2 regions of the Pseudoalteromonas sp. MMG033 genome follow, and region 1 is predicted to be linked to the other one. Evidence: predicted binding sites of a transcription regulator. Region 1 holds the regulator's gene; the other holds the start of a gene.

The links. Region 1 encodes FliA, which starts transcription of late flagellar genes. Its sites were predicted from a motif close to CTAAAGNTNNNNNNNNNNNNGCCGATA; they were not measured.
Region 2: pomA (flagellar motor protein PomA) is a predicted target of FliA. The motif match lies at 1,572-1,598, and genes of this name have one in related genera.

Annotation. Positions count from the first base shown of each region.
Region 1 covers NZ_CM170070.1:4,897,701-4,902,134, forward strand. Annotated here, with positions in the region: gene AC2CZC_RS21220 (chemotaxis protein CheA) at 1-550, opposite strand, end outside; gene AC2CZC_RS21225 (protein phosphatase CheZ) at 566-1,333, opposite strand; gene cheY (chemotaxis response regulator CheY) at 1,354-1,737, opposite strand; gene AC2CZC_RS21235 (RNA polymerase sigma factor FliA) at 1,785-2,519, opposite strand; gene AC2CZC_RS21240 (MinD/ParA family ATP-binding protein) at 2,522-3,382, opposite strand; gene flhF (flagellar biosynthesis GTPase FlhF) at 3,375-4,434, opposite strand, start outside.
Region 2 covers NZ_CM170070.1:718,229-722,662, forward strand. Annotated here, with positions in the region: gene AC2CZC_RS03450 (flagellar motor protein MotB) at 1-742, opposite strand, end outside; gene pomA (flagellar motor protein PomA) at 746-1,513, opposite strand; gene xseB (exodeoxyribonuclease VII small subunit) at 1,758-2,000, shown strand; gene ispA ((2E,6E)-farnesyl diphosphate synthase) at 2,005-2,892, shown strand; gene dxs (1-deoxy-D-xylulose-5-phosphate synthase) at 3,005-4,434, shown strand, end outside.

The DNA of each region.
Region 1 (4,434 bases):
CTTCTTCCGTGATTTCATCAATGCTGTCAGACGAAGCCGGTTCACCTGAATCCGTGTCACCAATATCAAACAAGACGTCATCTTCAGGCTCGCTAGCAGGCTCTGGTTCTGGCGCAGGCTCTGGGGGAGCAGATGGTGCAACGATTTCTTCGTCAGCAGACTCTGGCTGACTGAGCTTATGCAAGACATCTAGTAATTCTTGGTCTGCCGGTTCTGGCTGCTCGCGATTTTGAATGCACGCGAACATATCATTTATCGTATCGAGCGACTGCAAGATCACATCCATCAATTCAGGATTGACCGATCGTTGTCCTTGCCTTAATACATCGAAAACATTTTCAGCACCATGACAAGCATCAACGAGCTCATTCATGCCTAAGAAACCAGCCCCACCTTTTACAGTGTGAAACCCTCTGAAAATTGCATTCAGCAAATCTTTGTCATCTGGGTTATTTTCTAATTCAACAAGTTGCTCAGATAACAGTTCGAGTATTTCTCCAGCTTCAACAAGAAAGTCTTGTAAGATATCTTCATCGACTTCAAAGCTCATTATTATACTCTCCTATTAGAAACCCAAACTAGATAACAAATCATCAACTTCATCTTGACCAGACACAACATCGTCTCGTTCTTCAGCGTCAATGATAGGTCCTTCAGGACCAGAAAGTTCATCAGTGGGGGTTTCAACTACTTCTTGTGGTTGTTGAGCCGTATTAAGTTGACCCACTTCTGCCGTGCCGAAAACAGTCAATAGGTGTATTAAGCTGTCCTCTACCTCTCTAACAAGCTCTATGACTCGTCGAATAACCTGACCGGTTAAATCTTGATAATCTTGTGCCATTAAAACATTTGTCATCAAGCTTTGTAATTCGTCGGTGCGGCCTTGTGAAGATTGCATAAAGTCGTTTAAGTCGTGACACAGAGATTTAAATTCTCCGAGTTGTATATCACGACTCATCAACCTATCCCAGGTAGGCTTGATCTCAGAAAGGTCATCAGCCAGCTCTTGAGCAAGCGGTAGACTCGCTTCAACCGCATCCATCGTTTTATTCGCAGCGTTTTCTGTCATTTCCATAACATAGTTTAAACGTTGCTTAGCATCTGGCAGGGCTTCTGTAGTTAAATCTGATAAACGCGTGTCTAACTCGAAGTTTTTCAACGACTCGTGTAACTGGCGTGTCAATTTTCCGACTTCAGCAAATAACTCAGATTGTTCTTTGTTAGTTGCTTCAATTAAAATTTGATCAGCTTTTTCTTGTTCACCGTTTTCAAGATACTCAACAAGTTGCTTCGCTTGCTCTAATGTAATTTGTGGCGCAGAGGATTCTGACATAAGCCTATCCTTACTTGTAACTAGCCTAAGCGTTCAAAAACTTTTTCTAACTTAGTTTTCAATGTTCCAGCAGTGAATGGCTTAACAATATAACCATTTACGCCCGCTTGGGCTGCCGCAACAATTTGTTCTTTTTTGGCTTCTGCAGTTACCATAAGCACGGGAATATGCTTAAGGCTATCGTCGGCTCTTATTGCTCTCAACAGGTCGATGCCTTGCATTCCTGGCATGTTCCAATCTGTAACAACAAAGTCAAATTCTTGATTTTGCAACATTGGAAGCGCAGTGCTGCCATCATCTGCCTCTTGAACATTTGTAAAGCCTAAGTCTCTCAAAAGGTTTTTGATTATTCTTCTCATTGTAGAGAAATCATCAACCACGAGAATTTTCATGTTCTTATCCAAAACTTCCTCCGGTGAGGTTTGAACCTAAAAAAATATTAAAATGTACTCTAATTGATCCAGTCATTTATCTTGGCTCTGAGTTTAATCATTGCCTGACCGTGAATCTGACTCACTCGAGACTCGCTCACATCTAGGATCTGGCCAATCTCTTTTAAATTCATTTCATCGTTGTAGTACAAAGACAAAACCATTGCATCACGCTCAGGTAGAGTTTTTATTGCTTCTACTAACGACTCATTAAAGCGCTCATTCTTAACGTTATTGAATGGTTTGTCTAGCGCTAAATCACTGCCTGCAGGTGAAATTACGTCTTGGTCGACACCTAAATCTTCAATGCCAATAATTTTACTTGCATTCACGTCATGTAAAATATGATGGTACTCATCTAAGGGAATATCAAGTTTTTCAGCGATTTCAGTGTCTTTAGGCTCACGACCCAAGGCAGTTTCTAGCTCTGATATCGCCTCAGCCACCATGCGACTATTTTTGTGAACTGAGCGCGGGGCCCAGTCACCACGGCGTATTTCGTCTAACATGGCTCCTCGAATTCGAATCCCAGCAAAGGTTTCAAAGCTTGCTCCTTTACTAGCATCAAAATTTTTCGTTGCCTCAATCAAGCCTATCATTCCTGATTGAATAAGATCATCAAGCTGAACACTTGCTGGCAGTCTTGCAAGTAAATGACAAGCCACTTTTTTGACTAAAGGTGTATGACGCTCGACCACCTTATTCAGATGGTCTGCTGTTTGATATCCCGCCATTCGATTGACCGGTGTAGCCATAATTACCCGTTAACTAACTGCTCAATGAAAAACTCTAGATGACCTGAGGGCTGGTGAGGCACTGGCCATTTCACAGCTTTACTTGCTAACCCTCTAAAAGCGACAGCGGCAGGAGAGTTAGGGTAGAGTTCAACAATGGTTTTTTGACGGCGAGATGACTTTCGCATGTTTTCATCGAAAGGAATTGTCGCGACTAGCTCTAGCGCAACATCTAAAAATCGATCTGTTACTTTGGACAACTTAGCAAATAGCTCCTGGCCTTCACGCAGGCTTCTAACCATATTCGCGACAATCTTAAACTTGTACACGCCATGTTCTCTACTAAGTACTTTAATCAGGGCATATGCATCGGTAATAGATGTTGGTTCATCACAAACCACGACCATCACGTCTTGAGCTGCTCTAGAGAAACTCAATACCATATCCGATATGCCAGCGGCTGTATCGACAATTAAAACATCAAAGTCATTGCTCAGCTCGCTAAACGCACGAATTAGGCCGGCATGCTCTGCTGGGCTCAATTCAACCATGTTTTGTGAGCCTGATGTGGCTGGCACAATTCTGATTCCGGCTGGACCCTCTACTAAAATCTCATCAAGTTCACATTCGCCAGATAGCACATGAGATAAATTACGCTCAACACGTAACCCTAGCATTACATCACAATTTGCTAATCCAAGGTCAGCATCTAAAACTAATACTCTATGGCCCTGTTGTCCTAACGCAATTGCAGTATTTAATGAAACATTGGTCTTACCGACTCCTCCTTTACCACCAGTTACTGCTATTACTTTTACTCCGTGGTTACTTTTTTGATTCATTTTACGCAGGCCACTTGCTTGATCTAAAACTGTATTAATCATACATTCCTACTGTCTGGGACGCCACTGCTTCACGTCGTGAATGTTGTGCTTTTGTTCTTTTTAAATACAATTGCTCAGCCTTTTTAACTAATTTTTGAGCATTTGCTACGCGAATGTCTTCTGGCACTCGCTGACCGTTGGTAAGATACCCTATTGGTAAGCGATTTTGAATCGCTATGCTAATAATCTCACCTAAACTTAGACATTCATCAAGTTTTGTAAAAATGCAACCACTCAAATTAACTTTTTTGAAGTGGTTCACAGTTTCTTGTAAGACATGCATTTGCGAAGTTGCACTTAATACTAAATAACTACGAATATCAACTCGTGAGCTACGCATCAATGTGTTAAGCTGCTCCGTCAAACGTAAGTCTCTTTGACTCATGCCTGCAGTATCTATTAATACTAGACGCTTATTTCGCAAATGATAAAGAACTTCTGCTAACTCATTTGCATCTTTAACTTGCTTAACCGGACAGCCAATAATTCTACCATAAGTTGCCAACTGCTCGTAAGCACCAATTCTATATGTATCTGTTGTAATTAACGCGACCTTGTCTGCACCGTATTTTTGTGCTCCAAGCGCAGCTAATTTTGCGACTGTAGTCGTTTTACCTACGCCCGTTGGCCCTACCATAGCATAAACACCGCCTTGACGTAGAATATCATTGTTGGTGGTATGCATCTGATTTACAACCATATTCAGTAATGCATTCCATGCCTCTTTTCGAGACACATCATCGGGAATGAAACATGCCATTTGCTCAGCTACATCAGCACTAATGCCCATACCTTGCAGTCGATCGACCAAACACGCTCTTGTTGGGTCTCGACGATCCATTTCCTGCTTCATTAAACCCGATAACTGGTACTCTAATAATTGACGGATAGCGTTCATCTCATCACGCATAGAGCTCATTTCATCCTGAGAAGCATTGTTAGCACTGCTGGCTACTGGTTGGCTATCAAGTTCTGAGTCTAACTCATCGCCAAAGTCCCAATCAGACGAAATTGGTTCAGCATGCTTAACCGGGCGAGGACGCGCAGTCTGA
Region 2 (4,434 bases), 780 kb from region 1:
CAGCAACTGCACGAGTCGCTGATAAATCCCAGTTATTGAAATACAGTTCATTGGAAACCTGAAAGTCATCGGTGTGTCCAGACACAGTGATTTCCCCAGGTACATCCTTGAGTAGCTCAGCAATATCATGGATCACCGGTTTGAATTTTGGCTGTAAAAAAGCGCTCCCAGATGGAAAAGAGCCATTCTCTTGGATCCTGATGATAATTTGCTGCCCAAGTGATTCTAATTCAATTGCCCCATCCATTATTTGCTTTTCTAACTGCTGGGAGATCTTTTTAACCAGCTCGTTGACCTGTTCCTGATCTGCCGCAGAGACCGCTTGTGTCATTGATTGTTCTTGTGCTGTACTTGCAGATTCACCACCACGTTTGTTACCCCGCTGCTCTTGGCGGCCACCAGCAGAACTTTCTTCGCCCGCCTGAAATTCCAACATTTGCTGGGTCATTTCAACCGTTTGTTGTTGAATCGTTTCAATCGGAGTTGGTTCTGGTTTACCAGGGGTAAACTCCATGGCGATGACACTCGTCCCTTTCGGAATATCTTTTACTTCGATTTTATTCTGTACACCAAACGCAAACTTCATTGACCCGGCAATTTGCTTAAATTTCAGAACATCCATTTCTGAAAACGCCAATAATAGAACGAAAAAGCACATCAGCAGTGACATCAGATCTGCAAACGTCCCCATCCATGCAGGCAGCCCTGGGGGCGGGCATTTACATTCGTTCTCATCTGACATTATTTACTCCTCACCGCCATCACCGCGTTTAGACTCTGGTAGGTAGTTTTTCAAAATGCCCTCAATTACTTTCGGATTCTGGCCATCTTGAATACCCAAAATCGCATCTAAAATTAGGCGTTGGTTTCTTTCTTCTTCGTCTTTCCTAAGCTCGAGCTTTACCTGAATTGGAATAGCCACAACGTTTGCCAAAAAAGCACCGTATAGCGTGGTTAGAAGTGCTACCGCCATCGCAGGACCGATGGCCTTTGGGTCATCCATGTTTGATAACATGGCAACAAGACCAATAAGTGTACCAATCATACCCATTGCCGGGGCTATATCTGCAAGAGACTTAAACAAGCCCGCGCCCATTTCATGCCGATTAGCTGTGAGGGCGATGTCTTTTTGCAATGTCGCCCTAACAACATCCGCATCATGACCATCAACTAACATATCCACACCTTTTCGCATAAACGGGTTGGGAATTTCTGCCTCTTCTAAAGCAAGAAATCCACCTTTACGCGCAGAATCCGCAAGCTCAACTGCTTTTTCGATTAACTCTTCAGGCGTTTCAATTTTGAACATAAACGCCTTACCGGCGACCTTACCTATGCCTAAAAACTGTGCAAGTGTAAAGTTAGACAAAACAATAAAAATTGAACCACCAAATACAATAACAACCGATGGCGTATTGTAAAACATGGCAAGTTGCCCATCACTACTGAGTACCATAGACATAACAATAAGGCCTATTGCACCAAGGATACCTATAACGGTTGCTAAATCCACACACCCTCCAAAGGCATTTATTCGTGAGATATCACGCAGTTATTCTTATACGTTGTGTTATCGGCAAGTTTCGCAATAACTTAATTCAATTATATTAAAAAGCCTTTAAATTGCGAGGATTAACCAAAACTATCAGATCATATTAACTGCTTAACGCCGCAAAAAGTCTATCAGATGCTTTGACCTCAATCTTCATAAGCAATAAAATTACCTTCCTAATGCTTTGCTTGAGAGTAAAAAAGAGATGGCAGTTAAAAAACCTGAAAATATGAACTTTGAAGAAGCTGTCAATGAGCTTGAATCGATTGTTCAAGAAATGGAACACGGTGAGCTTACATTGGAGCAATCTTTAAAGCAGTTTGAAAGAGGGATAAAACTTGCTCAGGCTTCAAATCAAAAGCTTCAACAAGCAGAACAAAAGGTTAATATTTTACTCGCTAACGATGAGGCCAGTGCGCCAAGCGAGTTTTCAGAGCAGGTAGACTAGTTGCGTGGAACTACATGAAAGATTAAACATCGCAAAAAAAGATGTTGAAAAAACAATAAATGCATACTTTGCACAAGATTTGGACACTGATCCTACTGCAAAAGCCGCTGCGCTGTATTCTATAAGCAATGGTGGTAAACGTCTGCGCCCATTTTTAGTCTACGCGACGGGCGAAATGCTAGGTGCGAATATAGAAGATCTTCATATTGCAGCAGCTGCTGTTGAATGTATTCACAGTTATTCCCTCGTACATGACGACTTACCGGCTATGGATGATGACGATCTTAGACGTGGTAAGCCTACCTGCCATATTGCATTTGACGAAGCGCAAGCCATTTTGGCTGGCGACTCTTTGCAGACATTAGCCTTTGAATTTCTTTCATCACATCAGTTTCAGGTCCCTGCTCCACAACAAATTGCGATGATTAAAGCGCTTTCCCGCGCTTCTGGTCTGCAAGGTATGGTAGGTGGACAAGCACTTGATATTGCTGCAACAGACAAGCAAATCAGTATTGCAGCCCTTGAAGACATACACAGATTAAAAACAGGTGCTTTACTTAATTGCGCCATAGAACTAGGCGCACTCTGTGCGACTAACATTTCAGATTTAACACGTAGTCAATTAAAGGATTTTGGCTTAGCTATTGGACTAGCATTTCAAGTTCAAGACGATATTCTAGATATTGAGAGCGATACAAGCACACTCGGTAAACCGCAGGGCTCTGATTTACAACATAATAAATCAACTTATCCGGCTCTACTTGGTATGACAGGTGCTAAAGATAAAGCACAAACGCTTATCAACCAAGCGCTAGAAGCACTAGATAACATAGATGCAGACACTCGCTTACTAGCTGAGCTTGCCAAATATATTATCGCTCGGGATCATTGATTATCGCAACGAACACATGACTATTTAATGACAAGTTCCCTTTAAATTTATAAAACTATCGGCAAGCTTTGTATATAATTGGGCAAGGTTTGCTAAGGATATTACGAATAATATGACTCTTGATAGTAGCAAGTATCCGTTATTGGCATTGGTCGATCAGCCACAACAGCTAAGGCAGCTGCCTCAGCACAAGCTGAACGAATTTAGTGCTGAGCTAAGAAATTATTTATTAGACTCTGTCTCTCAAAGCAGTGGTCACTTGGCGTCTGGATTAGGTACCGTTGAACTAACCGTCGCCCTTCATTATGTTTACAATACCCCAGTAGATAGACTGGTTTGGGATGTTGGTCATCAAGCTTACCCACATAAAATATTAACTGGTCGAAAAGAGCAGATGCATACTATTCGTCAAAAAGATGGTTTGCACCCTTTCCCGTTTAGAGAAGAAAGTGAATATGATACGTTTAGTGTCGGTCACTCGAGTACATCTATCTCAGCCGCATTGGCAATGGCAATTGCCGCAGAGAAGGAAGGCAAAAACCGCAAAACAGTTGCGGTGATTGGCGATGGTGCAATGACAGCAGGTATGGCTTTCGAAGCAATGAACCATGCCGGTGATGTTAAATCAGACATGTTGGTAATTTTAAACGACAACGAAATGTCTATTTCGGAAAATGTTGGCGCACTCAATAATCATTTTGCTCGTATTCTTTCAGGTAGCTTTTATACCAATATCCGCGAAGGTGGTAAAAAACTGCTTTCAGGCGTACCACCAGTGAAAGAGCTCGCCAGTAAAGTTGAAGAACATTTAAAAGGTATGGTGATACCAGGCACGTTTTTCGAAGAGCTAGGCTTTAACTATATTGGCCCTATTGACGGTCATGATGTTGGTATGTTGGTCGATACGCTGCGCAATATGCGCAACTTAAAAGGCCCACAATTGCTGCATGTGAAAACGCAAAAAGGAAAAGGGTATCAACCTGCTGAAGCCGATCCAATTGGCTATCATGGTGTACCAAAGTTTGACCCTAGCATTCACCAACTGCCAAAAAGCAAACCAAGCGCGCCTACGTTCTCCAAAGTATTTGGTGATTGGTTATGTGACATGGCGGAGCAAGACCCTAAGCTAATGGCTATTACACCAGCCATGCGAGAAGGCTCTGGTATGGTGCGTTTTTCTAAAGAGCACCCAAGTCAATATTTTGATGTTGCTATCGCAGAGCAACACGCTGTGACTTTAGGCGCTGGTTTTGCCTGTGAAGGCTTAAACCCTGTTGTAGCTATCTATTCTAGCTTTTTACAACGTGCATATGACCAGTTAATTCACGATGTGGCAATCCAAAACCTCCCCGTACTATTTGCGATAGATAGAGCAGGTATTGTCGGAGCTGATGGAGAAACACACCAAGGGGCATACGATCTAAGCTTCATGCGATGTATTCCTAATTTAGTGATTATGGCACCGAGCGACCTCAACGAGTGTAGGCAAATGCTTTACACTGGACACACGCTCAATCAACCTGCGGCAGTTAGATACCCTCG